Regions from separate parts of the Nocardioides terrisoli genome, predicted to be linked through region 2. Evidence: riboswitches for the same ligand, from Rfam matches in the RefSeq annotation. Region 2 holds a riboswitch; the other holds the start of a gene.
What was found. A riboswitch is a leader RNA that binds a small molecule or an ion and turns the genes downstream of it on or off. The one in region 2 is predicted to bind thiamine pyrophosphate.
Positions count from the first base shown of each region.

Region 1: another riboswitch for thiamine pyrophosphate. It lies ahead of thiE (thiamine phosphate synthase); the one in region 2 lies ahead of Q9R13_RS12420 (thiamine ABC transporter substrate-binding protein).

Region 1 covers NZ_CP134227.1:1,837,297-1,852,336, forward strand. The annotation lists gene Q9R13_RS08710 (phosphatidylinositol-specific phospholipase C domain-containing protein) at 1-1,309, shown strand, start outside; gene Q9R13_RS08715 (SRPBCC family protein) at 1,669-1,980, opposite strand; gene Q9R13_RS08720 (hypothetical protein) at 2,179-2,682, opposite strand; gene Q9R13_RS08725 (hypothetical protein) at 3,402-3,668, shown strand; TPP riboswitch at 3,815-3,924, shown strand; gene thiE (thiamine phosphate synthase) at 3,925-4,512, shown strand; gene Q9R13_RS08735 (FAD-dependent oxidoreductase) at 4,512-5,534, shown strand; gene thiS (sulfur carrier protein ThiS) at 5,531-5,731, shown strand; gene Q9R13_RS08745 (thiazole synthase) at 5,728-6,498, shown strand; gene Q9R13_RS08750 (thiamine phosphate synthase) at 6,495-7,064, shown strand; gene thiD (bifunctional hydroxymethylpyrimidine kinase/phosphomethylpyrimidine kinase) at 7,061-7,846, shown strand; gene thiC (phosphomethylpyrimidine synthase ThiC) at 7,858-9,555, shown strand; gene istB (IS21-like element helper ATPase IstB) at 10,148-10,963, opposite strand; gene istA (IS21 family transposase) at 10,963-12,192, opposite strand; gene Q9R13_RS08775 (hypothetical protein) at 12,211-12,522, opposite strand; gene Q9R13_RS08780 (abortive infection family protein) at 12,558-13,679, opposite strand; gene Q9R13_RS08785 (GNAT family N-acetyltransferase) at 13,770-14,168, shown strand; gene Q9R13_RS08790 (hypothetical protein) at 14,434-15,040, shown strand, end outside.
Region 2 covers NZ_CP134227.1:2,594,565-2,609,604, forward strand. The annotation lists gene Q9R13_RS12400 (C40 family peptidase) at 1-74, opposite strand, end outside; gene Q9R13_RS12405 (phosphatase PAP2 family protein) at 367-1,410, opposite strand; gene Q9R13_RS12410 (ABC transporter ATP-binding protein) at 1,407-2,432, opposite strand; gene Q9R13_RS12415 (ABC transporter permease) at 2,435-4,072, opposite strand; gene Q9R13_RS12420 (thiamine ABC transporter substrate-binding protein) at 4,080-5,141, opposite strand; TPP riboswitch at 5,142-5,249, opposite strand; gene Q9R13_RS12425 (MBL fold metallo-hydrolase) at 5,373-6,431, opposite strand; gene Q9R13_RS12430 (NAD(P)H-dependent amine dehydrogenase family protein) at 6,428-7,513, opposite strand; gene Q9R13_RS12435 (SDR family oxidoreductase) at 7,510-8,316, opposite strand; gene Q9R13_RS12440 (hypothetical protein) at 8,393-8,788, opposite strand; gene Q9R13_RS12445 (hypothetical protein) at 8,802-9,251, opposite strand; gene Q9R13_RS12450 (hypothetical protein) at 9,253-9,549, opposite strand; gene Q9R13_RS12455 (RNA polymerase sigma factor) at 9,549-10,220, opposite strand; gene Q9R13_RS12460 (hypothetical protein) at 10,213-10,452, opposite strand; gene Q9R13_RS12465 (hypothetical protein) at 10,580-11,266, shown strand; gene Q9R13_RS12470 (type 1 glutamine amidotransferase domain-containing protein) at 11,436-11,969, shown strand; gene Q9R13_RS12475 (PLDc N-terminal domain-containing protein) at 11,997-12,215, shown strand; gene Q9R13_RS12480 (response regulator) at 12,248-12,952, opposite strand; gene Q9R13_RS12485 (sensor histidine kinase) at 12,949-14,523, opposite strand; gene Q9R13_RS12490 (cation:dicarboxylate symporter family transporter) at 14,629-15,040, shown strand, end outside.

The DNA.
Region 1 (15,040 bases), 760 kb from region 2:
CGTCACTGTCACGGCGACCTGCAAGGACCTCGCCGGAAACGCCAACACGAAGACCTACCACTTCCAAATCGACAAAGCAGCACCATCCGCGAGTCCGACGTACCCCGCCGCCGACTACGGCTCGTGGTACGGCTCGGACACCAAGGTGACCTGGAACTGGTCCGACGATCTGTCGGGAATCGATTCGACCAGGTGCCCTGCGTCATCGACCACGACCGGTGAGGGGTCGGTCGAGGTGTCGGCGACGTGCTACGACCAGGCGGGCAACCCTACGACGAAGACTGCGTCCGTCCACGTCGACAAGACTGCGCCGAGCTCCACCCCGACGCACGCCGTTCCGAACTCGTTCGGCTGGTTCCGGTCCGACGTCGCCGTGAGTTGGTTCTGGCGTGACTACTTCTCGGGAATCGACACCTCCCACGGGTGCGCGGCCTCGACCACGTCATCGGGGGAAGGCTCGGCAGTCGTCGTCTCCGACACGTGCGCCGATCACGTCGGCAACTCGAGCACCGCGAGCACCACGTTCAAGGTCGACAAGACAAAGCCGACCAGCGCGCCGACGGCTCCAGCAGCAAACGCCGCCGGCTGGCACAACAGCGATGTCAAGGCCACCTGGAACTGGTCGGATGCGCTGTCGGGGCTCGACACCCCCCGTTGCCCGGAGACCGCCACGACGAGCGAGGAGGGGGCCGATGTGGGCGTGACCGCGACCTGCTACGACAAGGCCGGCAACTCGCTCACCCGAAGCATGAGCTTCAAGGTCGACAAGACCAAGCCGACGCTGAGTCCGACGATCACGCCGATCCCGATTCTGCGTGCGAGCTCGGCCGTCGCTGACCCCGGGGCTAGCGACGCGCTGTCCGGCGTGGCGACTTCCTCGTGCGACCCCGTCGACACCTCCACGATCGGCCGACACACGATCGAGTGCCGCGCCACCGATCGTGCGGGAAACACGGCCACGCGTACCGTCAACTACATCGTCGAGCTCTCGATCGTGCGGCAGGCTCCCGAGGTCACCAGCATCGCGGGCCGCGGCAGCCGAGTGGTGCGGTTCCAGCTTTCCGACGCCGCCGGTCCCATACCCGACGACCTGGCGAACCAGCTGGCCAAGGGTTGCGCCGCGACCGTGACTCTGGGAACCGGTGTCCCCGAGTGCCCGACGTACGACGCGGGGTCACAGACCTTCCGCGCGATCATCCGGGCCGACGGAAGCTATCCCTCCGGAAGCATGGTCCCGCTGACGGTGGCCGTCGCAGCGGCAGACACCACCATCGTGGCGTCCGACACGACACAGGTCCGCGTCCGATGAGCCGGATGCACCGGCGCTCGCAGCGGCGAGGTGCTGGGCTCCTGCGGAGCCGGAAAGCGCTAAAGGCCGCTGCCTTCGGAGAACCGGACGTCAGCAAAGCGGCGCCCGTCTGCGAGGCGCACCATGGCGCGGTGCGGGACATCGCAATGTGGAGCTGAGGGAGCTGATGGTGTCTTGGTTCAGGACATAGGTCCCAACTGACACGTCCCACGTGAGTCGGGACATGCGTCACAGTCCCGTGGCATGCCGAAAGCCAGGGTCGCGGTCCTCAAAGTCGTCACCAAAGAACGCACCGTCACCGCTGCCGCCGAGCGGTACGGATTCTCCCGTAGGCATCTCCACCGACTACTTAGGAATCTTCATGCCGGTGCCGCCGTCAACCGGCTCCCCGGTGTAGGTGGTCTCCATGGGGGATGGTTCGTCCGCGGCGCGCATGGCAGGCGGCACGGCGGCTCGAAATCAACGACCTCGTAGGTGTAGGAGAGCCGTCGGTCGAGGAAGACGGCTTCGAAGTCCATCTGTGACCCGAACTTCACCAGCGGTGTGGTCCGCCACTTCACCGAATGAATGTTGGCGTACCACTCGGGGGCCTTCGTCGGGTCACCTGCGCACGAAGCGACTTCGTCGACCGCGAACTCGATGACTGCATGGAACTCGACGTCGACGTTCACCCCTCGACTATGCGCGTTTTCGCCACACCGGCCACGGAGCCTGCCAGGGCAGGCACCGGCGAGCGCGTCTCCGCGCGCAGCCCCGTCGCAGCGGAGCGTGCCACCCCGACACCGTGATGCACGTCGAGTCCGAGCCTCCACGCGGCGAAGCGACGCGTCGGTGTGCTGCACCCTTCGGACCGTGCGGCCGTGGGGCCGTCAGGAAGTGCATCCCCAGCCGTCGTGGTCGGCGTCGAGTCGGTAGGGGTCGCTGCCTGTTACTCGGACCGGCTTCTTCGAGGCGGGGATGTCGGCGCAGTTGAGGTCTGAGACCCGGGGCAGGCAGGGCGAGTAGTCGGGTTCGCAGCCGCTGCCGCTGCCCTTGCTCGCGGCGTGTGTCGTCGGCGCCGTCGCATGGGCGGTTGTGGTCGCGACGGACGGGGCGCCGATGTATCGGCGGTAGGCGGAGACCCAGTTGGTGTCCTCCATCTTCTGGGCGCGAGCCAGGCTGAGTTGGCCGGCGCAGACCAGGTCATGCAGCTTGTTCTCGACGGCATCCTTCGTGCGTGCTCCCCAGCGGCCCGCATACGGCTCGGGCCACAGATTGGTGATCGCATTGGACCCACCCAGCTCGAGGGAGACCAGGTGGTCGACCTCGTGGGCGTAGGGAACGTGGGCGACGTGGTAGCGGGCGTAGACGGCGCTGCTTTCCGATTCCGGCACGTCCCGCACGCTGGCGGCGTAACCGGGTGCGCACACCCTGGCGCGGCTGGTGGTCAGCACCGCACCGGGAGTCAGGACACGGTTCGGCAGGTCCGCCGCGCGAACTCCGGCCACGCGGGCCCGGGTCACCCGGGGCGCCGGCTTGGCAGTGGCCTTGGGCGGGGATTTGTGCAGCAGACCTCGATGGGTCGTGGCAGACCCGCGATGCGTCGACGCCGCGGACGGGGTCCGAACGGCTCTGGCCTGATGGACTGCTGTCGCCCTGTGGGCGGTCTGGGGGCTTTCGGAGGAGCAGCCGGTCACCGCAACGATGGTCGCCGCCGTCACGGCGGCGGTCAGGACGGCCAACCTGGAAGTCCTGCGGTGTCTCATGCAGCCAGCTCCTGTGGTGGGCCGGATGCCGCTCACTCGGGCAGGGACGACCGGTCCTGCGTTCTCGATGTACCAAGGTGTCACCAGATGCGAACGGGCGTGGACGATTCCCGGATCTGGGCTCCGAAGATCGCACGAGGTGCGGCTCACGTTGTCCGGACGAAGACGCAACGTCGGCGACCCACAAGGTCTCTCACAGCGAATCGCCGCTGTGTCGCAGGGCGCGGCGGATGGGCATGAGCCGCTGTCGCGGCGGTGTGCCGCACTCAATGCAGCAGATCTGGACATGCATGCTGGGCATGACCTGACGCGGGTGTGAGCCGGGCCCGGGAGGGCACACCGGCAGGATGACCGTCTACATCGCGTGGACCTCGGCGGACCTCCAGCAGTTCGACTCGTTACGAGACCTGGTTGGGCCATGGCGTGAAGTCTCGGTAGCTGCCGCTGAGCTGGCCTTTGTCGACAGTGACGAGGCGCTCTCTCAGGTCTACCACTCGTTGAAATGGGCACTGCCCGAAGGCGTCGCCCTCGTAGTGGCACCCGTTGCCGATCTGCCGAAGACAAAGGGACTGCCTCCTGGCACGACCAGCTGGCTTCGGGCGCGGCTCAGGTGACCACCGGTTCGCCACCGGCCAGGAAGATCCACACCCGTCGCGCGGAGTGTCGCACCCTCGATTGGCGCGAACTGGGCCTTCCATCACGCGCGAGGCCCGTCACCTCGGGCCGGTGAGGCCGAGCGGTGGGGTGTTGCTAAAGTCACCGACAACCACACGGGAGTCCGCGGCAGCGGGCTGAGATGGAGCTGGAGCCGCTCCGACCGTCGAACCTGATCCGGGTCATGCCGGCGAAGGAAGTGAAGGAGCTGTGCTCGTGTTACCCCGCATCTTCTGTCTGGTCGACGCCGCCCACCTGTCTCTCCTGCCTGCGATCGCGGAGACAGGCGTGGACGGCTTCCAGGTCCGCGCGAAGGCCGTGGCCGACTCGACGCTCCTCGCGTTCACGGAGTCGGTGGTCGCTGTAGTCCGGCCGCTCGGAGGGGTCGTCGTGGTCAACGACCGCGTCGACATCGCGTTGGCGGCGGGTGCTGACGGCGTGCATCTCGGCCGGCACGACCTGCCGGTCGATGTGGCCCGCCGGCTCGCTCCCGGGCTGCTGATCGGCGCGACCTGCCGGGACCGCGAGCAGGCGCGACGGGCCGCCACCAACGGAGCGGACTACGCCGGGTTCGGGCCGATCTTCGCCACCGCGAGCAAGACGGGTCTGCCGGCCCCGCTCGGGATCGCGGCGGTTCGCGCGGCCGCCGGTGTCCTGCCGCTGGTCGGGATCGGGGGCATCGACGCGGCCACCGCGCGTGCCGTCCTGGAAGCGGGCGCGGCTGGTGTCGCGGTGATCGGCGCGATCTGGCGACAACGAGATCCGCTTGCCGCAGCGAGAGAGCTCGTCGAAGCGGTCGCCTGATGCGGGTTCGGATCCTCGGGGCCGGGATCATCGGCTTGTCCTGTGCCGAGGAGCTGATCCGGCGTGGGCACGAGGTCGTCGTGGTCGACCGCGACCCGGGCCGCGGCGCGTCGTACGCCGCGGCCGGGATGCTCAGCCCCTCATCGGAGGTGTGGCACGGCGAAGGGGCGTTGCTCGACCTCGGCCTGCGCAGCATGGCGCTGTGGCCCGGGTACGCCGGCCGGTTGGGGATTCCCCTCCACACCACAGGCACTCTCCTGGTCGGCCGCGACGGTGGCGACCTCCAGCTCGTCGAGCGCCAATGCGCACTCCTGGCGAGGCATGGCCTCGATGTACCGATGCTGGAGCGGCGCCAGGTCCGCCGACGCGAGCCGATGCTCGGACCGCGGGTCGCCGGGGGCGCCTGGCTGCGCGACGACCACAGCGTCGACCCGCGCGCGGTGCTGGCCGCACTCCTGGTCCGCGCCCGTGTTGTGGCGGAAAGCGCGGCGCCGGCTGAGGTCACGGTCGTCGCGACGGGTTCTCGACTGCCCGAGCCCTTCGGTCGTCTCGTGCGGGGGGTACGCGGCGAGATCGTCCGCGCCCGCGGCGACGGTCTGCCGGCGCACACAGTCCGGGGCTGGGTGCACGGCGATCCGGTCTACGTGGTCCCACGGGCGTCGGGCGAGGTGGTCATCGGGGCGACATCGGAGGAGCACGACGGGCCGCCAGTGGTCAGTGTCGGCGGCGTGGCGCGGCTGCTCCAGGCGGCGCGCGAGCTGGTCCCCGGACTCGACCGGGCCGAGTTCGTCGAGGCGATCGCCCGCGACCGTCCGGGCACGGCGGACAACCTTCCGCTGGTCGGGCCTTCGGAGGTGGACGGCGTCGTGCTCGCGGCGGGCCACTTCCGGCACGGCGTACTCCTCGCGCCACTGACCGCACAGCTGGTGGCCGACCACCTCGAGACCGGGTGCGTCGAGCCCGCCCTCGACCCGCGCCGGCTCTCCCGAGACGGACTGACACGAGAAGGGACGAGTCGATGACGATCATCCTCAACGGGGCGTTGGCCGACGGAGCGGACACCGTCGCCGATCTGGTCGAGCGCCATCTCCCACTGGTCAGGCCGACGGGGGTCGCGGTTGCCGTCAACGCCACCGTGGTCCCCCGTGACCGCTGGGCCGCGTGGCCGTTGCGCGAGGGCGACGTCGTGGACATCGTGACGGCGGTGCAGGGCGGATGAGCGTCACGATCGCGGGTCGGGATCTCGCGTCGCCACTGTTCCTCGGCACCGGTGGGTTGCCGCACCTCTCGCTGCTGGAGCCGGTGCTCGAGGCGGCAGGGCCGGGCCTGGTGACCGTGGCGGTACGCCGCACGTCGGCCCTGCAGTCCGGGGGCCTGCTCGACACGATCAGGCGAGCCGGCGTGCCGGTGCTGCCGAACACGGCCGGCTGCACGAGCGCCCGCGAAGCGGTGCTGACCGCGCGGCTGGCTCGGGAGGCGCTCGGCACGACCTGGGTCAAGCTCGAGGTGATCGGCGACGAAACGAGCCTGATGCCCGACGCGGTCGAGCTGCTCGAGGCCGCGGCGATCCTGGTCGGTGACGGATTCGCGGTGCTGCCGTACACCACCGACGACCCGGTGCTGGCTCGTCGCCTCGAGGACCTCGGGTGCGCGGCGGTGATGCCGCTCGGCGCGCCGATCGGGTCGGGCCTGGGGATCCTCAACCCGCACGCGATCGAGGCTGTCGTCGCTTCGGTGTCGGTGCCGGTCGTGCTCGACGCCGGCGTCGGTACGGCGAGCGACGCGGCGTACGCGATGGAGCTCGGGTGTTCCGCCGTCCTCGCTGCGACGGCGATGACGCGTGCGGACGACCCGGTCGCGATGGCCCGGGCGCTGCGGCTCGGGGTCGAGGCGGGCCTTGCCGCGCGGCGCGCCGGCCGAATCCCCCGGCGCACGACGGCCCGCGCGTCCAGCCCGACGAGCGGAATGGTCGGGACCGTCGGATGAAGGTGCCACGACTGGTGTTGCTGACCGACCGGACCCAGCTGTCCGCGGCGCGCGGCCTGGTCGAGACCGTGCGCGTCTGTGCGGAGGCCGGGTTACGACAGGTGGTGGTGCGGGAGCACGACCTGGACCAGGACACGCGTCACCGGTTGGTCATCGACCTCGCCGCGATCGACGGCCTGGTCGTGATCTCCTCCCGACGGCCCGAGCCGGCCGCCGCCGGCATCCACCTGGCCGCCTGCCAGGCCGCCCCGGACACGGGATGGTTCGGGCGGTCGTGCCATACGGTCGAGGAGGTGCACCGTGCGGCGGCCGAGGGTGCCGGCTACGTCACGCTGTCGCCGTTCGCGGCGACCCGGAGCAAGCCCGGCTACGGCCCGCCGGTGGACCTCGACGCCTACGCCGACGGCTACGGCGTTCCGGTGCTGGCTCTCGGTGGCATCGGACCTGGCGACGCGGCACGGGCGCTGGCGGCCGGCGCCCACGGTGTCGCGGTGATGGGCGCGGTGATGCGCGCCGCCGACCCGGCCGCGGTCGTGCGTGGGCTCCTCGCGGAGGTCGGAGGATGAGCTCACCGGCCGTCGTCCTCGCCGTCGCCGGCACCGACTCCGGTGGCGCCGCAGGTATTGCCGCGGACCTGACCACGTTCGGTGACCTCGGTGCCCACGGAGTTGTCGCCGTCACTGCCGTCACCGCCCAGGACACCACCGGCGTCCGCTCGGTCCACGCGGTGCCCGCCGCGATCGTGCTTGCCCAGCTCGAGGCGGTGGTCGAGGACCTGCCGGTGGCGGCGGTCAAGACCGGCATGCTCGGCACCGCGGAGGTCGTCGCGCTGGTCGCCGACCGGCTGAGCGCCCTGGGTGTTCCGCTGGTGGTCGACCCGGTCTTGGTCGCGACCAGCGGCGCGGTGCTCGGCGATGCGGAGACCATGCACGCCTACGTCGAGCGCCTGCTGCCGGTGGCGAGCGTGATCACCCCGAACGCCGACGAGGCCCGCGCCCTGCTCGGCGCAACCGGACCTCCCGACCGGATGGCCACGGCGCTGACCAGGCTCGGCCCGGCCGTCGTGCTCACCGGCGGCGGACTGGCCGGCACGTGCACCGACTGGGTCGCCGTACCAGGCGAAGCGCCGGTGGCGCTGTCGCACCCGGCCGTCGAGACCACGAACGACCACGGCACCGGCTGCACCTTCAGCGCAGCCCTCGCCGTCCACCTCGCCCACGACATCCCTCTGATCACGGCGGCGCGAAAGGCCGCCGCCTACACCGCCGGACGACTCCGGCTCAGCCAGCCCTGGAGCCTCGGCCGCGGCCGCGGCCCGATCGCCCACACCCGATCGTCGAAATCCTGAGGAGAACCCGCATGACCGTCCACGAAGCCCACACTCGCGTCCTCGTCGAAGGACCCCGCCCCGGAAGTCGGCCCGACGTGCAAGTGCCGGTCACTCGGGTCGCCCTGACCAACGGCGAGATCTTCGACCGCTACAGCACCGAGGGCCCCGGCTCCGACCCGGAGGCCGGCCTGCCCAGGCTGCGGGAGACCTGGATCGCCGAACGCGCCGACACCACCACCTACGACGGCCGCCAGACGGGGCTGCCTGACAACGGCCGGGCGGCAGTGCGCCGCGGCAGCGCCCGCGCGGAGTGGCCCGGAGACACGGCACGGCCACGGCGGTCCGTCGACGGCGCGCGTGTCACGCAGATGCACTACGCGCGGGCCGGCCTGGTCACCCCGGAGATGGAGTTCGTCGCCGTGCGCGAGAACTGTGACGTCGAACTGGTCCGCGCCGAGGTCGCCTCCGGCCGCGCGATCATCCCGGCCAACGTGAACCACCCCGAGTCCGAGCCGATGGTCATCGGCCGCAGGTTCCTGGTCAAAGTCAACGCGAACATCGGCAACAGTGCCGTGACCAGCAGCATCGCGGAGGAGGTCGACAAGCTCACCTGGGCCATCACCTGGGGCGCCGACACGGTGATGGACCTCTCCACCGGTGACGACATCCACACCACCCGGGAGTGGATCCTGCGAAACTCTCCCGTCCCGATCGGGACGGTCCCCATCTACCAGGCGCTGGAGAAGGTCGACGGCCAGGCCGATCGGCTGACCTGGGAGATCTTCCGCGACACCGTCATCGAGCAGTGCGAGCAGGGCGTCGACTACATGACCATCCACGCCGGCGTACTGCTGCGCTACGTGCCGCTGACCGCGAACCGGGTCACCGGCATCGTCTCCCGTGGCGGCTCGATCATGGCCGGCTGGTGCCTGGCCCACCACGAGGAGAACTTCCTCTACATCCACTTCGACGAGCTCTGCGAGATCTTCGCCCGATACGACGTCTCCTTCAGCCTCGGCGACGGGCTCCGGCCCGGCTCTGTCGCCGACGCCAACGACGAGGCGCAGCTCTCCGAGCTGCGGACCCTGGCCGAGCTCACCACCCGCGCCTGGCAGTACGACGTCCAGGTGATGGTCGAGGGCCCCGGGCACGTGCCGCTGAACCTGGTCGAGGAGAACGTCGTACTCCAGCAGGACTTGTGCCACGGCGCACCCTTCTACACCCTCGGCCCGCTCGCCACGGACATCGCGCCCGGCTACGACCACATCACCAGCGCCATCGGCGCCGCCGCCATCGCGACGCATGGCACCGCAATGCTCTGCTACGTCACCCCCAAGGAGCATCTCGGGCTGCCGAACCGCGACGACGTCCGCGTCGGTGTGGTGACTTACAAGCTGGCCGCACATGCCGCGGACATCGCCAAGGGCCACCCTGGCGCCCGGGCGTGGGACGACGCGCTGAGCAAGGCGCGCTTCGAGTTCCGGTGGCGCGACCAGTTCGCCCTCGCCCTCGATCCGCAGACCGCGGAGTCCTATCACGACGAAACACTCCCGGCCGAGAGCGCCAAGACCGCGCACTTCTGCTCGATGTGCGGCCCGAAGTTCTGTTCAATGAAGATCTCCCAGGACGTGCGCGACCGCTTCGGCGACCCCGATCCGGACCTGGCGATGAAGCAGAAGTCAGCGGAGTTCCTTGAGCTCGGCGGCTCCGTCTACGTCCAGCCCTAAGTGGCCACGGCCAGTTCAGGGATCCAGACCACTTTGCGGCGAAGTGGGCCGCCTCCTACGCGACCTGCCCGCGAGCCTGTAGGTCGGTCTGGGAGCGGCGCAGGGCACGGCCGATGATCCGGCGCAGCCCGCGACGGACCATGCAGACCGCGTCGTGGTCGATCGGTCAACGCCGCCGCGGGAGCGGTGCTGGTGGCCCATCGCCGCGCAGGCCGAGTCGATGGTGGTCAGGGAGAGACCTTGGTCGGGCCAGCCGGTGAGGTAGGCGCACAATGCGGCGGGCTCGGCAGGGTAAGGCACGATCCCGCGGCCGGTGCACCAGCGCACCCAGCGGCGCCAGGCAAGGACGTAGACGGTGCGGTCGGCCCTGACGAGCGGGTTTTGTGGAGCTGAGGGTGGAGCTGAGGGTGTAGCTGAGGGGATTCGAACCCCTGACCTTCTCTGAAGGACCGCGACCATCGAATGGTCGATGGATCTCGGTCTCTCTCGAGCCAAACCGCTCAATCTGTAGCCCTGCGACGGATCTGAGATGTCGGCGGCGCTCCAAAACTGGTCGATTCCGGCGCCTGAAAAGTGAACGGTTTGGGTGAGTCTAGGACTCGTCTTCTGCTGTGGTGGTGCGGATGCTGGGGAGGCTGTCGATGCCGCGTCCGCGGAGCCTGTAGCTGGCGCCCTTCAATGTGAGGACGTCGGCGTGGTGGACGATGCGGTCGATCATGGCCGCGGCGACGGCTTGGTCTCCGAACACGCCACCCCAGCTGGAGAACGGCAGATTCGAGGTGAGCACGAGCGAGGCGTGTTCGTAGCGGGATGAGACCAGCTGGAAGAAGAGGTTCGCGGCGTCTTGTTCGAAGGGCAGGTAGCCGACCTCGTCGACCACAATCAGCCCGTAACGGCGTAGCCGGGCGAGCTCTTGGGGCAGTCGTCCCTGCCGGTGGGCCTCGGTGAGTCGGGTGACCCAGTCGGTGGCGGTCGCGAACAGGACCCGATGCCCGGTCTGGGCGGCGGTGACGCCCAGGGCGGTGGCCAGGTGGGTCTTCCCGGTGCCGGGCGGTCCCAGCAGAACAACGTTGCGGGCCTCGGCCAGAAAGCCGCCTGAGGCCAGTGCTGCGATCTGTTGCCGGATGCCGGGTTGGGCGTCGAAGTCGAAGTCCTCGATGGTCTTGACGGTCCCGAACCCGGCAGCCCGGATCCGCAGGTGGGCTCCGGAAGCGTTCCTGGCTGCGACTTCGCGTTCCAGGACGGCGGCGAGGTAGTCCTCATGGGTCCAGCCGGCGTCACGGGCTTGGTCGGCAAGCCGTCCTGCTGCTTCGGTGATCCTGGGTGCCTTTAACGCCGAAGCCAGGTAGGTGATCTGCTTGAGTGCTTCGGTGCTCGCGGCAGCCTTGGTGTTCTTCGCGGTGGCCATCAGCTCATCGCTCCCTCGTCGTTGCCGAGCAGACCGAAGGCGCGGTCGTAGTCACTCAGATCGCGCAGAAGGTCATCGCCAGTTGTCGCTGCACTGACTGGGCGTGGTTGCTGGAACCGTTTGCGCAGCCAGGCAGCGGTCTCGACATGGGCGGGGTCGGTGACGGTAGCGCCCCTGGCCCAGATTCGGGTGTGCTCGGTGACCAGCCGTCCCTCGGCGTGGACCCGGACGTGCTCCAGGTCGGCGGACACGTCGACGAGGCGGCCGATCAGGGTCGGGTCCACGGAGTAGTCGTTGGTGTCCAGACGCACGTAGTAGTCGCGGCCCAGTCGGATCCGGTTGCGCCAACCCAGATGCAACGGGATTGGTGGCAGCGGCAGCATCGCGGCCCGGTCGGCCTCGACCAGATCAACCGGGGATGCCTTGATGGTGCGCACCGTCCGCGCGTTCGCCTTCAGCAGCCAGTCGCCGAACTGGTCGTTGAAGTCGACCGGGGAGCCGAAGGTGCGTCCGGGCATGAAGGAGGTCTCGAACCAGCCATTGCGGCGTTCCACCAATCCCTTGGATTCCGGATCCCTGGGCGGCAGCAAGACCAGCTTGGTGGCCAAGGTGCCCATGAACTGCTCGACGCCTTCGGCGCGGCGGTGTCCGCGGCCGATGCCAGGCTCGTTGTCCCAGATCAGGCGTCGTGGCACCCGTCCCAGTTGCTGGATCAACTCCCACGAACCCAGCAGCAGGTCCTCAGTCTTGCGGGTAGGGATCATCTTCGCGGTGATGAACCTCGAGTGCGCGGCGGTGATCACCAGCACCGGCAACAGCTTGGTGGTGCCGTCCTCCAGCGGGATCCGCCTCGGCGGGAACCACAGATCACACTGCGCCGCATCACCCGGCGCCCAGACGAGCCGATCCGCCGGATCCACCGGCCGATGCTCGGGACGCAGCCGCTTCACGTTCTCGGAGAACCAGCGGATCGATCCCGTCCAGCCGACCCGCTCGGCCAACACCGTGGCAGGCATATCCGGCGTCACCTCGAGCAACTCCCGCACCCGCGGCTCGAACACCGCGAACGACGACGCCTTCGGCGTCCGCTCATAGCGGGGCGGCGCCTCAGAGTTCACCGCCTTGATGACCGTGGTCCGCGAGATCCCCAACCGTGCCGCGATCCGTGCCTTCGGCACCCCCTCAGCAGCCAGCCTCCTGATCAGCGCCCAGTCCTCCAAAGTGATCACACTCCAATCGTTGAGTGTTCACTTTTCACCGCCGAAACTGTTCAATTTTCGAGCGCCGCCGACATGAGATGTTCTGGACGTCAACGCTACCTCATTACCTCGGGCAAGCTCGGCGGCGCTCGGAGTCCATTTCTGCTGACTTTCCGGTACCGCGTAGAAGCCCAGATTGACGCGACGGGTGTTGAGCCCCGGGGTCGACTGGTGGGCGTTGTTGGGTTCGGAGTTCGCGCTTGGCAGCGCATGTGAGAGTCCGAACTTTGACACGGAGAGCGAAGAGACATATGAGCCGGAGGCCATCATCGTGACCAACTCCGCCGGCATCGTCCCCATCGCATACTTCCTCCGAGGTCGCCGCACCGCCTGAGTTACGGGTGCAACGCGAGCGGCGCATACCGCAGCAGGAGCCGCTTCACGCCGACCTCGCGCCCGAAGTCGATGGATGCCACCGCCGTGTCGAGCTTCCCGTCACTCATCACAACGTCGACGATCGTGCCCTTCCCGAAGGTGGTGTGCACTACCCGCGTCCCGGCAGTCGCATGGGTCGCGGTCAGGCGCGACTCCTTGCTGACGAAGTTGGGCGCCTGGTCGTTGTTCGTCCGGTCCTCATACACCTCGATGAGGTAGACCACTGCCGGGAGAACCAGCCCGACCGTGAGGCGGCCAAGCGCATCGTCGAGAAGGTGCGACTTGCTGCGTCCGTGACCGGTGCCGCGAGCGTTCCGGAGCTCGCCCGCACCGTTCAGCACGCTCGCCAACCCGCCGAACAGACGCTTCGCTGACCGTGCCTCTACCGGGTCGCCGCCTTCGTCGACCTGGGACGGGTCGATGCCCAGGTGCTTCATCGTTCGGGAGATGAGCTTGGGCAGGTCCTCCTTGCCGGCGTCCCCGGTGTGGCCCAAGATCGTGCGGCACGCGGTCTCGATGAGGTCCTTCGCCTGCCCGACAGCAGCCTCCGGGTCGGTCGCGTGGTCGCGGCGGATCCGCTCGATCTGGCGGCGCATCTCCCCAACTTCGAGACGCGCAGCGGCAGCTTCTGCGGACGAGAGAACGGTGCCGTCCGGGAGAGTCGCATCCACATCAGATGCGTCCCAGAACAACTTCTCCAGAAGGTCCGGGTGGTGCTCCTGCAACCAGGCAGGCAACTTCAGGTACTCGGTGACGGTGTCCAGGTTCGGGAACCGGTCCCGCAGAGTGAGCGGCTTCGGCGGCGCCGCCTTTGCCCCGAGGTCCGCCCACGGGTCGGGCTTCGGGTCAGGAACGCGGCCCAAGACGACCGGAACCATGTCGAGCACGTTGCCCTCGTAGTCGTCGTCACCGAAGTAGAGCGACCGCAGGAGCCGGGCGTGGCCCTCGATCTCCTTTGCCTTGCCGGTCAGTAGCGCGAGCTCAGTCCAGTCGCCGGCCGTAGACATGACGTCGTGCATGCAGCGCCCGAAGGCCAACAACACGAAGTTCTCCGGAGCGTCCGGTCGCCACGACAAGGTCACCCGCCCAACGCTACGGACCCGGGGCGACAACTTTGGGACCACCCGGGTGTCACTGCGGCAAGATGACGCCTAGCCCAACCAGGAGGACCGATGACTGACTGCCCCGACGTCCGTGACTACGGACCGTTCGGCAACCGCCAGTACGTCCTGTTCATCGACGACGAACCGGTCAGCCACGCGTGCGTCGGTGAGAGCAGGTATGACGAGGACGACGGCACCCTCGAGCAGGCGGCGTCGCTGAAGCTCATCTGGACGCCGCCGGACCACCGCGGACACCAGTACGGACGCAAACTCGTGGTCGAACTCCAAAGGCTGTTTCCGGACATCGTCCACGATGGCCAGTTGAGCAGCCACGGGCGGAAGCTCGTCGATGAGCTCGGCATCCCCCACGACGGTCGGACCACCCCTGTGTCGTACGACGGCGCGGAAGCGGAGAGCAAGGGTGCAGAGGCTTGGGCGAAATGGACCGCTGAGTACCTCGACGCCTGACGTCGCTCTGGTCGCCGGTGCGGGTGACGACGGATGGGCGCCGGTCGTCCGGACGTGGGCAGGGGCCGCATGCGACACGCCGCGCAGTCACGTGACCGGCGCAACGGTCGGTCGCTAGCTTCGAACTGCTGGCGTCGATTCGACCCCTCGCCGGCACGCGTCGCGGCTCGTCAGCCTGGGGAAGGGCAGGCGGGCCGCGACGTCCTCGACCGGGCGGGCGAGCCCGTTTGGCGCCGATGTCGCGGTCGTGGCAGCGTCCGGTGCCGTGGACGAACGCATTCGCGACCTCAACGTTCTGATGGACCAGGTCTTCCGTGGCCAGATCCCGGCAGGCGTCGTCTGGCACTACACGAAGCCCCGTGGGCTGCCGGACATCCTCAAGAGCCGCATCATCTGGGCCGGGGACTCGTACGGCATGAACGACCCCCGAGAGCTCCTTACGGGGCACGATGCCGTCGCGGACGCCCTGGCTGCAGCGAACTTCCCCGACAAGCTGCGCGAACGCATGACCAAGCTCCTCGCGTTCTACCGGCAGCAGATGGAACGCAGCGAGACGTTCATCCTGTCCGCGTCCATCGACGACGACAGCCTCCACCAGTGGGACGCCTACGCCGGCCGCGATGGGTACTCGATCGGCTTCCACGTCGAGCCCGGCAACATCAACCTCCTCGAGCGGTACCCGTTCAACCCAACGCCCGAGAATTCCAAGGACCAGACCCAGTTTGTGTCGAACTGGCGCAACGTCATCTACGACCCCGCCGAGCAGGCTGGAGAAGCTGGTGCGTACGTCGAGCTCGTCGCCCGGATGCTCGACCCGGTCCACTTCGGTGCCGACCCGAACCACCTCTATAACGAGTACACCGTCGAGCTGC
Region 2 (15,040 bases):
GCCACCCCTCCGAGCCCGAGGACGGAGGCGAGCGTGACGGCGGCCGCGAGACCTGTCCGCGCGTTCTTTCGCACGACGACAACCCTTTCGTTGGGGAGGCCCAGCCACTTCCCCATGGCTGGGAACCGTCGCCACGTTAGAGCTCATCTGTCACAAAGGGAACAGTTCTATCGAATTTTCTCAGAAGTTGCGGCGTGTCGGCTTGACAAACTACAAGGTTGTAATTTTGGAACGACAGCAGTGTCATTCCGGTACGCAGGCCTCACCGGGGCGTACAGCGGATGCCATCGGCACCCCGGAGCGAGCCGGAACGAGAGCCGGCTCGGGTGGAACGAGCCGGAACGGGTAGATCGAGAGAGCCCGGGCTCAGGGCTCGACCGGCACCTCGCGCGTGGTCGTCGTGGACACCGAGGCGCGACCGTGCCTCACGAACTTCTGTCCCGTCGCCAAGCCGGCGACGTACACCGAGACGATCGCGATCAGGGCACCGGCGACGTCATCGGCCAGGTAGTGCCAGCCGAAGTACGTCGTCGAGACGACCACCAGGGCCAGGAACGTCCACAGTGCCCACCGGATCACCCGGCTGCGCACCGTGTAGTGCGCGACCAGGCACATCATCAGGGTGATCGCGACGTGGAGGGATGCGAAGCCGGCAACCGACTGCACTCCGTCGGCGAACGGATTGACGTGGATGTGGTTCTCACGGCCGTAGAACAACGCATCCTGCAGCGCGCTGACCCCCGTCTTGTCGAGGGCGCCGTAGAGCCAGGGGAATGCGAAGTTCGGGCCCAGGGTCGGGATCATGTAGTAGCTGGCCGTGCCCAGGCTCCAGGCCAGGCAGTCCGCGGTGACGTACCAGTACCCGAAGTTGACGTTCGGCGACCAGACCGCCCAAGCACACACCGAGATCGGCACCAGCGGCAGGAACAGCAGGTAGATCCAGGACAGGAAGTGCGCGCTGATCCCGGTGCCGAGGACGTGCTGGAGCAGCAGGGTCGGGTCGTGGCCGAACAGCAGCCAATGGTCCAGCCGGTGCAGGGCGTAGTCGTACTTGAACGGCCGCACGAACGGCAGCACGTTCTTGAGGTTGCGGTAGCTGACGTAGACCGCGTAGAAGGACACCACGCTGATCACCACGAGCCCGACCCGGTCGCGGGTCCAATGCTCGCGGATCAGGCCCAGCGCCTCCTTGCGGAAGTGCAGCGGGTTCAGTCTCGAGCGGAGCAGCGTGCGCGGGATGATGTCGACCCCGAACCCGATCAGGCAGAGCATCGGCAAGCGGATCCAGGCAGGGCCCAAGAAGCCGTCCGGATCGCGGAGCGGATAACCGGTCGCCCGGCTGAGCACGAACGCGAGCACCGCCATCACGATCGCGTTCGCCACCAGGAGTCCGTAGGCGCGCCGCTTCACGATGAGTCAGTGTAGAGATCGGCTCCCGAGCGCTCCGGGAGGGTCGCCAACCGGGATCGATCGACGGCCAGTCGCACCCGGTCACCGGGGCGTACGGCGGTGTCCGGATCGGCGACGCCCTGCAGGGAGCCGATGCCGTCGACGTCCAGGCCCAGGCGGGTCAGCTCAGGGGTGGCCCGCACCGACCGGACCGTGCCCGCGAACGGTCCGGACCCGCTGACCCGGAGCGCCGAGCGCCGCAACGCCACCGAGGTCCAGTCGCCGGCGGGCTCGACCTCCCGGCGTACGGCGAGGGCGGCCGGGCCGGTCAGCACGGTGGCGTAGCCCAGGAACTGGGCGGTCCAGGCGTCCGCCGGACCACCCCAGACCTCGGCCACGGTGCCGTCCTGCACCAGCCGTCCCGAGCGCATCACCGCCATCCGGTCCGCGACGGCGAACGCCTCCTCCTGGTCGTGGGTGACCATCAGCGCCGTGGTGCCCGCCGCGTGCAGGATCTCCCGGAGCTGGTTGGCCAGCTCGTCACGCAGCCCGCGGTCCAGTGCGCTCAGCGGTTCGTCCAGGAGCAGCAGCCGTGGGTCCACCGCGAGCGCTCGCGCCAGGGCGACCCGCTGCCGCTCGCCACCGGACAGGGTGGCCGGCATCCGGTCGGCCATCCCGGTCAGGCCCACCAGCTCGAGCAGCTCGGCCACCCGGGCCCGCGTCGCCGCGCGGTCCCGGTGCCGCAGTCGCATCGGGTAGCCGACGTTGCGCCCCACGCTCTGGTGCGCGAAGAGCTGGCCGTCCTGGAACATCAGCGCGAACCCGCGCTGGTACGTCGGCACTCCGGCGAGGTCGTGGCCGTCGTACGCGATCGATCCGGAGGAGGGGTCCTCCAGGCCCGCGATCGCGCGAAGCAGGGTGGACTTTCCGCACCCCGATGGACCGAGGACGGCGAGGACTGACCCGTCCGGCACAGTCAGGTCCAGGTCGTCGACCGCCACCGTGTCGTCGTACCGCACGCTCAGGCCATTGATCCGCAGCATGGTCAGAAGGCCCCGAGCGAGGAGACCCGCAGCCGCTCGACCAACAGCATCACGCCCGCGGTCGCCGCGGCGAGGACGACGGAAGCTGCCATGGCCATGCCGAAGTTCATCACGCCGGGGCGACTGAGCAGCTCGTAGATCACCACCGGCAGGGTCGGGTCGTCGCTGCGGGCCAGGAAGCTCGTCGCGCCGAACTCCCCCAGCGAGACCGCGAAGGCGAACCCGGCCGCGGCCAGCACCGACCGCCACGCCGTGGGGAGGTCGACGGTGCCGAACACGCGCAGCGGGCCGGCGCCGAGCGACGCGGCGGCCTGGCGCTGCCGGTCGTCGATCGAGGACAGCACCGGGGCGACGGTGCGGACCACCAGGGGCAGCGCCACCATCGCCTGCGCGATCGGGATCAGCACGGTCGATGTGCGCAGGTCCAGGGGCGGCCGGTCCAGGGTGATCAGGAAGCCGAAGCCCACGGTCACCGCGGAGACGCCCAGAGGCAGCATGAAGGCTCCGTCGAAGGCCGCCACCAGCCGTCGGCCCACCCGGCCGGCCGGCCGCCGCGAGACGACGTACGAGACGAGCAGGCCGAGCACGAGGGCGAGCGCGCATGCCTCCACCGCGATCCCCAGGGAGGTGCCCAGCGCCTGCACGGCGGGCACCAGCAGCGCGTGGTGGCTGCCGGTGCTGCCGAGCGCACGGTAGTTGCCCAGCGACCACTGGCCGCCGACCCGCAGCGAGGCCTCGACCAGGGTCACGATCGGCAGCAGCAGGAAGCCGACGACTGCGGCTGCCGTGATCAGCACCGGCCAGTCACGCGCGCCGGGACGACGGGCCGGGCTGGAGCTGCGCTCCACCGGCGTACGACGTGCCCGGCCGACGATCCCGAGGAGCACCACGATCAGGACGAGCTGGAGCAGGGACAGCGCGGCGGCGGACGGCAGGTCGAGCTCCTGGGTGGTAAGCAGGTAGATCTCGGTCTCGACGTTGGAGTAGCGCAGCCCTCCCATGGTCAGCACGACCCCGAACGCCGTGGCGCAGAAGAGGAACACCACGCTGGCCGCGGCGACCACCGCCGGAAGCAGGGACGGCACCGTGACGGTGAGGAACACCTGCCGGGGCGAAGCGCCCAGGGCGGCGGCGGCCTGCTCGCGACGCGGGTCGATCGCCTGCCAGAAGGAGCCCACGGTGCGCACCACCACGCTCACGTTGAAGAACACCATGGCCGCCACGATCGCGGCCGCGGAGCCGTCCAGGTGCAGGCCGGCCAGTGGTCCACCGATGCCGAACACCTGCGTGAACGCGACGCCCACCACCACGGTCGGCAGCACGAACGGCACCATCACCAGCGCCCGGACCAGCCCCTGCCCGGTGAACCGGAGCCGGTGCAGGCAGAACGCGGTCGGCAGCCCGAGCAGGACGGCGACCGCGGTGGCGATCCCTGCCGACCAGATCGTGAACCACAGCACCCGCAGGGTCCGGGCGCGGCCGAGCACGTCGGCAACGCCCGCCGGGTCGAAGCGGCCGTCGGGCCAGAACCCGCGCTGCACCATTCCACCCACGGGCAGGGCGAAGAAGACCAGCAGTGCCGCGAGCGGGACCCCTGCCGCGAGCAGCAGCGGCCACCGTGTCCGCAGCACGCTGATCACGTGCGGCTCATCCGCTGACGAGGTCGCGCCACTCCCGCAGCCACTGGGCCCGCTTCTGGGTGATCTCGCTCGGCGAGATCACCCACGGCTTCGGCGAGACAGTCGCCCACTTCGCCCACTGCGCGGGCAGCGGCACGGACTTGTCCACGGGGTAGACATACATGCTCTCGGGCATCGAGCGCTGCGCCGGCCGGCTCAGCATGAAGTCCACGAACGCCCGCGCGCCCCGAGGGTTGTCCGCGCCGCGCACGACGCCGGCGTACTCCACCTGACGGAAGCAGGTGTCCAGCAGCGCGCTGGTGGTCGGCCTGGTCGCGCCCTTCGGGATCGTGTCGGGCGGCGACGACGAGTAGGACAGCACGATCGGCCGGGTCCCCTTGCCGCCACCGGCGGTGTAGTCGGCGTTCCAGGCCTGGTCCCAGCCGGAGTCGATCTTGGTGCCGTTGGCGAGCAGCGCCTTCCAGTAGGACTGCCAGTGGTCGCCCTTGGCGGCGATGGTGGCCGCCAGGAACGCCAGCCCGGGGGAGGACGTGGTGGCGGCGGGGGTCACGAACAGGTTCTTGTATGCCGGCTTCGTGAGGTCGTCCAACGTCCTCGGCTCGGCGAGGTGGTGCTGACGGAACCACACGTCGTCGACGTTGACACACACGTCGCCGTAGTCCACCGGGGTGAGGTCGTGGGCGCCGCTGCCGGGCAGCAGGTACCGCTTCGCCGAGGCCGGCAGGGACTTCGGCGTGTACGGGTCGAGCACGCCGGCGTCGACGGCCCGGCTGGCGAAGGTGTTGTCGATGCCGTAGACCGCGTCGGCGATCGGGCTGTCCTTGGTCAGCACCAGCTTGTTGGTGAGCTCGCCGGCGTCGCCCTGCTCCTCGATCTTGACGGTGTAGCCGCTCTGCTTCTCGAAGTCGGCGATCACCTGCTTCGGCATCGCCCACGAGTCGTGGGTGGCGACCACGATCGTGTGGCTATCGGTGCTCCCGCTGCTGCTGCCACAACCCGCGAGGCCCGTTGTGGCCACCCCCAGCGCGAGCAGACCTGCGAGGACATGGAAAGGGCGGGATGACCGCATCGTGGTGCTCCTTCGACTTCCTACGCCGGTGTGAGCCGGATCAGGTTCAAGGGTCTGCGGGCTCTTCCGCACTCTCAGCACGCCGTGCGTGCTCCCCTGTCGCTACGTCGACCAACCCTATACCTCGCCGAGGCGGCTCAACTTTGCAGCCCAGGACCGTCGAGGCGGCTCAACTCTGCACGACCACCTGCCCGTCGTACGACGCAGCCGTACGCCGGCCTGCGCGACTCGTCAGGCCGGAGCGGGGAGCGAGAACCGTGCGGTGCCGTCGGACTCGGTGCGGGCGAGGGTGCCCTGCAGCGCGAGCAGCTCGAGGTGCGCGAGCGTCTCGAAGGCGGCCATCACCGCGTCGAAGGGACCGAGCTCCTCGCGTCGGCGATTGCGGCGGGTCCAGGGCAGCTCGCCGGTGACCTCCCACGCCGTTCGGGCGCCATCGGCCACCGCGGCACGGCACAGCTCGAGCCGGTGGTCGTGGTGCGCCACCAGCTCGTCGATCCGGGTGTGCGAGCTCATCCCGGTCGGGCCGTGCGCCGGGAGCAGGGTCAGGTCGGGCATCGCCCGCACCTTGGCCAGCGAGTCGAGGAAGTCCCGCAATGGTTGGTCGACCCACTTGGGCTCGAACCCGATGGAGGGCGTGATCGTCGGCAGCACGTGGTCACCTGCGAAGAGCAGCCCGGCCTCGTGGTCGGCGAAGACGTAGTGCCCCTGGGTGTGACCCGGCGTGGCGACCGCGTCGAGCTGCCGCTCACCGAGATCGATGACGAGGTCGCGGTCGAGCCACTCCCCGGGCATGCCGTAGTCGTCCATCGGCGGCCGGTCGGCGGGCATCATCGACCGCCACCCCTGGGCCAGCTCGAGCGCTCCGGCGAGCTGCAGCCGGTCGAGGTTGGGGTCGCGGTGCAGGTCCTTGTCGTGCATCAGATCCATCGACGGCTTGTCGCCGATGCCCAGGCTGACTCCTGCGCCGACCTCCTGCCCGACGACGTACGCCTGGGTGTAGTGGTCGCGGTGCAGGTGGGTCACCAGGAACCGGCGGATGTCGCGGATGGTGTAGCCGAGCTCCTTCAAGGATTCCTCGAACAGCGTGCGCGACTCGGGCACGGCCCAGCCACCGTCGACGAGCACGAGCCCGGACGACGTCTCCATCACGTAGACGTTGACCGCACGCAGCGCGTCCATCGGCAGCGGCAGCGGGATCCGGTGCACGCCCGGCGCGACCTCGTACGCCCCGGGCTCGGTCCAGGCGCCCGAGCCGGTGGACTGGTAGGGCTGGTCCTCCGTGTTCGTCACCTCGCTACCAAACCACGTCCGGTGATCAACGGGAGGTCCTTGGCCGCAACCAGGCCGGGAGATGCGTCACACACGGCGTGCACGGCGTTGACCAGCCGCATGGCCGTGACGATCATCCCGCTGACGTTGTGGTCGCCGTGCTCGCCGTGGTGGCTGAAGTCGAAGCGCATCATCGGCTCGCCGGTGAGCTCCACGCGGTAGCAGCCGTCGCCGCCACTCGGCTGGGGCCAGTCCGGCATCTGCGCCGGATCGGTCCGGGTGACATGGTCCAAGACGATGCGCGGTACGCCGGCGACGGTGCCCTTCACCTGGAACCGCACCGCGCCCATCGTGCCCGCGGCGATGTCCACGCTGACCGTGTGCGTGTCCCGCTCGGCCGGGACCCGCTCGACCTCTTCGACGAGGTCGGGATCCAGCTCCAGATCGAGCCCGGCCGCGAGCTGTCGTACGACGGGGCCCCACGCGGTGGTCAGGATGCCTGGCTGCCACAGCATCGCAACGTGCTCCATCGGCTCCCCGAAGCCGTAGATCTCCCGCATCACCACCGGCTGGTAGTACGTCGAGTAGTCGGCGATCTCGCTGACCCGGATCTCGTCGATCCGCTGCGCCAGGCTGGAGGCGCTCAGCGGCAGGACGTCGTTGGCCCAGCCGGGGTCGATGCCGTTCACGTGCAGGCTGGCCCCGGTGGCGGCGCCGGCGGAGTTGACGCGATCGACGTACGCGTCGAGGCCGAGCTTCTCGGGGAAGCACATCAGCACCGGGCCGCTGGAGACCACGTTGATGCCGCGCTCGACCATCTCGATCAGGTCGTCGAGTGCCTCGAAGATCCGGTCGTCGACCATCGCGGTGTGCACGATGCAGTCGGGCTGCAGCGCGAACAGCGCCTCCTTGTCGTCGGTGGCCAGCACGCCGAGGTCACGATCCAGGCCCGCCAGCCGACCGGCGTCCTGGCCCACCTTCTCGGGGGTGGACACCCAGACGCCGACGAGCTCGAGGTCCGGACGCGCATCGATGCCCGCGATGGCGTGCCGACCGACAGTGCCGGTCGACCAGGCGACCACCCGCCTGACCGGCGCGGTCATGCCGAGGCCCCGGTGGTGAGATCGGGGAGCTTCAGGTCGAGGTTGGGCACCTGCAGGCCACCGTCGGCCTCGAGCACCTTGCCGGTCAGGAACGACCCGGCCGGGCTGGCGAGGTAGAGCACCGCGGCGGCGATGTCGTCGGTGTGACCGACCCGGCGCAGCGGGGTGGTCTCGGTCATCTCGCCCATCACCGCCTCGTCGGAGGCGACGTACTCCAGCGCGCTGGTCAGCACCGATCCGACCGCGATCGCGTTGACCCGTATCGTCGGGCTGAGGTCCATCGCGGCCAGCCGCGTGTAGTGCGCCAGCGCTGCCTTGGCGGTCCCGTAGGCGAGGTAGCCGCGCCCGGCGACCCGACCGACCACCGAGCTGATGTTGACGATCGAGCCGCCCCCGGCCTCGAGCAGGTGGGGTACGGCGGCCCGGGTCAACGCGTGCGCCGTGCTGACGTTGAAGTGGAACGCCTCCTCGAGGTACGCCGGGTCGGTGTCCATCAGTGCGTTCGGGATCGTCCCGCCGACGTTGTTCACCACGATGTCGAGCCGTCCGAACGCGTCGACCGCGGCCTGGGCGAGCCCGGCTGCAGCATCGAGGTCGCTCAGGTCGGCCTTGACCACGTGGGCACTGCGGCCCGCCTTCTCCACCTCCTTCGCGACCTCGGCGAGCTGCGTGGAGTGCCGGGCGGAGATGACGACGTCGGCGCCGGCCTGGGCGAGGGCGACCGCGGTCGCGGCACCGATGCCGCGTCCGGCCCCGGTGACGACGGCGACCTTGCCGTCCACCCTGAAGAGGTCGAGGATCATCTGCGGAATGTAACAGGTTCTAGTAATGGGGTCGTCCGACTCACGACGGTCCATCGACCGACGCCGGCCGGACGGCTCAACGGGTCAGCCAGATCCCCACGAAGAGGGCCCCGAGGGCGGTGAACCCGGTGAGCGCGCCATACACCGCCATCGCGCGCCGCGACTGTGCCCGCATGTGTGCGTAGGCGGTCACGCCCGAGGCGATCACGAACGCGTACTTCACCAGCAGGGTGTGCTGGAAGGCCGGTCCGCGGTGAGCGGTCGCCATCACGTTCCACACGCCTGTCACCAGCAGAACACCGAAAGCAGGCCAGGCCACCTTGTTGAATGCGTTCGCAGCCACCTTGACGTCCGCGCCGGCGGCGCGCAGTGGCGCGACGAGGGCGGCGAGGGTGAGCTGACCGCCCACCCACACCGTCGCGGCCAGCACATGCAGGAACAACCGGATCGTATCGAGGTCGACGTGCAGCACGACCGACATCGTGTCACTGCCGACGGAGCCCTCCGGGATGGTCCCCCGCCATTCGCGCCAGCACCGCCACCAGCATCAAAGCCTCGCTGACGACCGCCACCACACCGAGCGGCTCGCCCCAGTTGCCGATGTCGTCGTGGATCTGCGGCAGCCCGATGGTTCGGCTCGTGACGTAGCCCACGAGGGCGGCGGCGGCCACCACCCCGGTCGCCAGCCAGACCCAGGTGCTGTCCTCGCGGAGCAGCAGGTTGCCGAGATAGAGCCCGGCAACGGTGAGCAGCACGAAGCCCACGCCGATGTACGGCGCCTCGGTGAGGTGCTCCTGGATCACCGGGATGTGCGCGGCAGACTCCCCGAACGCGCCCAGCGCGGCAACGGTGCGCAGGACGCCGATGCCTCGCGTCGGCTCCGACGGTGCAGAGTCGGTCCTGCCCGCTGCGCGCTCGGCGAGGATGTCGGTCACCTCAGCGGCCCCGTCGTCCGGGCACCGCGAGGTGACGGTCGAGCACCTCGACGGCAGCCTGCGAGTCGAGCCCGAAGTCGGGCGCGATCAGCGCGGCGAGGGACGCGGTCTCGTCGCGGCAGGCTGCGCAGCTGACGAGATGGGTCCTGAAGTCCTCGGCGGGCGCCTCGTCGCGACCGAGCATCGCCTCCAGCTCCAGGTCGACCCGGTCGAAGCAGTCGTTACAGGACAGCCATGGATCCGTCGGTGCGAGCAGCCGCTCGGCAGCGTCCGCGGTGATCGGCACGTGGCGTCGCATCAGCTTCCCTCCTCTCGTCGGGCCACCTCGGACAGGTAGCCCTGCGCAGCGAGCTCCACCCGGAGTCGCTTCCGGGCGTCGTGCAAAGTCTTGTAGAGAGCGTTCCGGTTGGTGCCCAGTCGATCCGCGAGCACGTCGATGGGGACGCCCTCGACAAGCAGGGCTACCGCCACCCGGCGCTGGTGCGGGGTGAGCACCTCCGACATCGCTCGGGCCAGCGCCGCGGACAGGCTGCGGGCACCCACGTACTCCTCGGGCGACATGTCCCTTGCGACCGGCTCGGGCACCGACGACAGCGCCACGTCGCGCCCCCGCCACGCCGTACGACGGACCTCGACCGCGGCGTGCAGGATCCCGAACTTGTAGGCCCATGTGGTGAACCTGCTGCGGCCCTCGAAGGTCGACAGCCGGGCCAGCACGGAGACCGTGGCCTCGTCGGCCGCCGCCTGGACGATGCCCTCGCACGTGACCGTCCCGAGGCGGCGGGCCTCGGACATCCGGGAGACCTGATGGCGTGCAGCCCGGACCAACAGGGCGTGCAGGTGCCGGATCGCGTCGTCGCGGACCGGGCCGGAACCGCTCAGGCACCCCAGCCAATCCGCCGGCGCGGGCGGCCCGACGACGGCGCTGCGCACCGAGGCGACGGTCGCCACCTGCTCGGCCTCATCCATGAGCGGGGTCCATGCCAGTCATGATCCGCGCCGCGAGGTCCGGTGGGCAACCCCGGTCCACCAGGGTGAGCACCTCGTGCAGGTCCACGCCCGCCTGCACGGCCAGTCGCCGTGCCGTCGCATGGTCGAAGCCGGCCTCGACCAGTCGTTCGGTGCGCCAGGCCAGCTCGCTGCCGGTGCACTGGGGCGAGGCATGTGCGGGGAGTCCCCGCCGTCCGTCATCCACGTCCATGTGTGTTGGTGTCAGCGCGACGCCGAGTCTTACCGCCGTCCGAGGTAAGACCCGGGCGCCGCGCGGTCACTCACCTCCACCTGCTGACGTCGCGCCCGCGGCGACAGCCACCGAGGAAGGACCAGCTATGACACCCATCAGGAGGCGCATCACTGCCGCCGCCCTGGCCGCGGCCGCCGCCGTGGCCGTCGGCACGACCCAGCTCGACGGCGCAGCCGCCAGCACGCACGCCACCCAGTCCGCTGCTGCGGTGTCGACTGCCGCCCACGCCCGCATCTCGGAGGATGCGCTGCGCACTGCCATGCGCTCGTTGTGGGAGCAGCACATGGAGTGGACCTACGCCACGGTCGCCGCCTTCGCGGCCGAGTCCCCGGGCCTGCAGGCCACGATGAACCGGCTGCTGCGCAACCAGAACGACATCGGCCACGCCGTCAGGCCGTTCTACGGGAAGGCCGCAGCACACCGGCTGACCCACCTGCTGCGCACCCACATCAAGGACGCGGTTCCTGTCCTGGAGGCCGCCAAGGACGGCGACCAGGACGCCCTCTCCACCGCGGTGGCGGCGTGGTACGCCAACGCCAAGCGGATCGCCGACTTCCTCGCGTCGGCCAACCCGTTCTGGCACCGGCATGCGATGCGGCGAATGATGAAGACCCACATCACGCAGACCATCGCGTACGCGGCCGACCAACTGCAGGGGAAGTACGCCCTGTCGATCCGGGACTACGGCAGGGCCGAGGCACACATGATGAACATGGCCGACATGCTCACCCATGGACTCGCCAAGCAGTTCCCGCACCGGTTCACCCGGTAACGGCCCGCGCGGATGCCCCTGCGGTCCGCTGCCGCCCACCCCGGTGGCGGCCCGCAGGGACCCCGTCTGCTCGCCCGAGGACCTCAGGGGTGCGCGTTGCCGCGTGTGATCGGGATGCACCGGGTACCCCTCCAGGACATCGGATGGCGCACCCGACATGGAGGTGGACATGAGCGACAACCCCACGATCGCGTTCCTGGTTGCGAGCGAGGGCATCGAGGAGGCCGAGCTGACCGGCCCCTGGCAGGCCGTCAAGGAGGCGGGCTGGGAGCCGCGGCTGCTAGCCCCCGAGACGGGCAAGGTCCAGGCCTACAACCACCTGGACAAGGCCGACACCTTCGAGGTCGACCAGGCCGTGTCCGACGCACAGGCTTCGTCGTACGACGCCTTGGTGCTGCCCGGCGGGGTCGCCAACGGCGACCAGCTGCGGATGCACTCGGACGCGGTCGGGTTCGTCCGCGAATTCATGGACTCCGGCAAGCCGGTCGCGGCGATCTGCCATGCGATCTGGTCACTGGTCGAGGCGGACTGCGTGAAGGGCAAGCGGCTGACGTCGTGGCCGAGCCTGCAGACCGACGTACGCAATGCGGGCGGGGAGTGGGTCGACGAGGAGGTCGTCGTGGACGGCAACCTGGTCACGAGCCGCAAGCCCGACGACATCCCGGCGTTCAACCGCGAGCTCACCAGGCTCGTCGCGGGCTAGGTTCGGGGCGGCGCGTAGATTCGCCGCATGAGCACTGCGAAGAAGCGCTGGTCCGACCTGAGCCCCACCGCCCGCAAGGCGATCATCGCCGGCGGGGCGGCAGAGCTGGTCCTAACCTCGATGGCCCTGCGGGACCTCTCCCGTCGCGACGGCTCCAGCGTGCGCGGACCGAAGCCGATCTGGGTGCTGTCGTTCGTGGTGCAGCCGTTCGGGCCGCTTGCCTACCTGGGATTCGGTCGCCGCTGAGCCGGACGACAGCACGGTCTCGCCGGGCAGCATCACTCCACGGAACGCCAGGCGTACTCGACCTCGGGACGACCGCTGCCGCCGTAACGCACGCTGCGCTCCACCAGCCCGGACTCGGCGAGGTGCTCGAGGTAGCGGCGCGCGGTGACCCTGGACGCACCCACGGCCTTGCCGATCTCGCTCGCCGACCTCGGCAACCCGGCTCCGCGCACGGCCCGCGTGACCAGCCGCAGGGTGTCCGCGCTCATGCCCTTCGGCAGCGGCGCCCCGCCGGGGGCGTTGCGGAGCATGCCGAGCAGCTGGTCGACCTCGTCCTGGACCACCTCGGCATCGCTGGCGACCAGCTGGGCGCGGTAGGCGGCGTACTGCTCGAGCTTCGAGCGGAAGCCGCCGAACGTGAACGGCTTGAGCAGGTACTGCACCACGCCCTGCGAGACCGCCGACCGCACCACCTCGAGGTCGCGCGCCGACGTCACCGCGATGACGTCGCACAGGTGGCCGGCGGCGCGCATGCTGCGGAGCAGGTCCAGCCCGTGGCCGTCGGGAAGGTGCATGTCGAGCAGCACCAGGTCGATGGCCGGGTCGTTGCCGAGCAGCCGCATCGCGTCGACACCGGAGCGGGCGACACCAGCAACAACGAAGCCCTCGATCCTCCCGAGGTAGGTCGCGTGCGCCTCGGCCGCGACCGCCTCATCCTCCACGACGAGCACCCTGATCTGTGCGCCCTGGGCAGTCATCGGGCCGGGATCCTGACGGTGAACGACGCGCCGCCGAGGGCAGATCGGGAGACGTCGACGCTGCCGTGGTGGCGCCGTACGGTCCTCGCGACCAGGGCGAGGCCGAGCCCCCGACCCATCGCCGGATCGCCGCTCTTGGTGCTCCAGCCCCGCTCGAAGGCCCGGGCCACCGCGTCCTCGGCCAGGCCCGGCCCACTGTCCTCGACCCGGACGTCGAGCTGGGCGTCGGTCGCATGGAGCGCCACCTCGACCCGACGGGTGCTGCTCTCGGCTACCGCGTCGAGGGCGTTATCGACCAGGTTGCCGAGGAGGGTGACCAGCTCGCGCCCTTCGATCGGCAGGCCGCGCACCGAGGAGTCGGGGCCGAGCACGAGATCGACGCCACGCTCGGCCGCCTGAGCGGTCTTGCCGAGAAGCAGCGCGGCCACCACCGGCTCCTGAACCGCACCGACCACGTGATCGGTGAGCAGCTGTGCGGTGCGCAGCTCGGCGGTGGCGAAGTCCAGCGCGTCCTCGGGCCGTCCCATCTCGATCAGCGACACCACCGTGTGCAATCGGTTGGCGGCCTCGTGGTTCTGCGACCGGAGGCTCTCGGCGAGGCCCTTGGCCGTGTCGAGCTCGCCCGAGACGGCCCGCAGCTCGGTGTGGTCGCGCAGCGTGACGACCGAGCCGAGACCGCGCCCGGCTGCGTCCGCCCGGGCCTGGTTGACGACCAGCACGAAGTCGCCCACCAGGTGGAGCTCGTCCGGGCCGGCGGTGCCCGCGAGCAGTGACGCACTGAGCCGGTCCGGCAGACCGAGCGCGTCGACGCGCAGGCCGGCCGCAGCGGCCGGAAGCGCCAGCAGCCGGACGGCCTCGTCATTGGCGAGGACCACCCGTCCTTCCTGGTCGAGCAGGAGCAGGCCCTCGCGGACCGCGTGCAGAACCGATTGGTAGTACTCGTACATCCGGGTGATCTCGGCGGCGCCGAGGCCATGGGTCTGTCGCCGCAGTCGTCGACCGATCAGCCAGGTGCCGCCAGCGCCCAGGCCGAGTACGACGAGTCCGGCCAAGCCGATGCCGATGACCTGCTCACGCAGGGCGCGGTCGACCTTCTTGAGCGTGATCCCCACCGAGACCAGCGCGACCACCCGTGACCGGTCGAAGACGGGCACCACCGCGCGCATCGACGGGCCCAGCGTGCCGGTGTGCTCCTCGGTGAACACCCGCCCTTGTGGTGCGCCGCCGAGATCGCCGATGAAGTGCTGCCCGATCCGCTTCGGGTCCGGATGGGAGTAGCGGGTCCGGTCCAGGGCCATCACCACCACGAAGTCCGTGCCGGTGTCGCGTCGTACCCGCTCGGCGTACGGCTGGATGGTGCGGGACGGGTCGGGCCGGCCGAGCGCACGGAGGACGGTGGGTGCGTCCGCGACCGACTCCGCCACGTCCACCGACCGCAGCCGCGCACTGTCCAGCTGCGAGCTGCGGGCTTCGACGAACGCCAGCACCACGGCCGCGACCACGACCACGAGGACGACGAGGGCCTGGAGCAGCAGCACCTGTCGGGCGATCGGACTCGAGCGTCGCGCCACGGCCGGCTCCCTTCCTCGCGAACTCAACGAACAGAACAGTGACCTGCGTCACTGATCCTCGCAGCATGGGCGGACCACCTGTTCCGAGTCCACCCGGAGGATCCCATGACCATCGGCCAGATCATCGACCAGAGCGGACAGCCGCTCCGCAAGCCGGCGCGGCCTCCACGCGACCGTTCGCACCACCTCTACCTGGCGGTCGTCGTCGCCGTGGTCCTCGGCGTCATCGTCGGGCTGGCCGCACCCGGCGTCGGCACCGCCCTCGCGCCGCTCGGCACCGCCTTCGTAGGCCTGATCAAGATGATGATCTCGCCGGTGATCTTCTGCACCATCGTGCTCGGTGTCGGGTCGGTCCGCAGCGCCGCCGCGGTCGGCAAGGTCGGCGGCCTCGCCCTCGGCTACTTTCTCGTCATGTCGACCGGCGCCCTGGCCATCGGCCTGGTCGTCGGCAACGTCCTGCACCCGGGATCGGGCCTGCACCTGACCAGCGAGGTCGCCAAGGCCGGGGCCGCGCAGG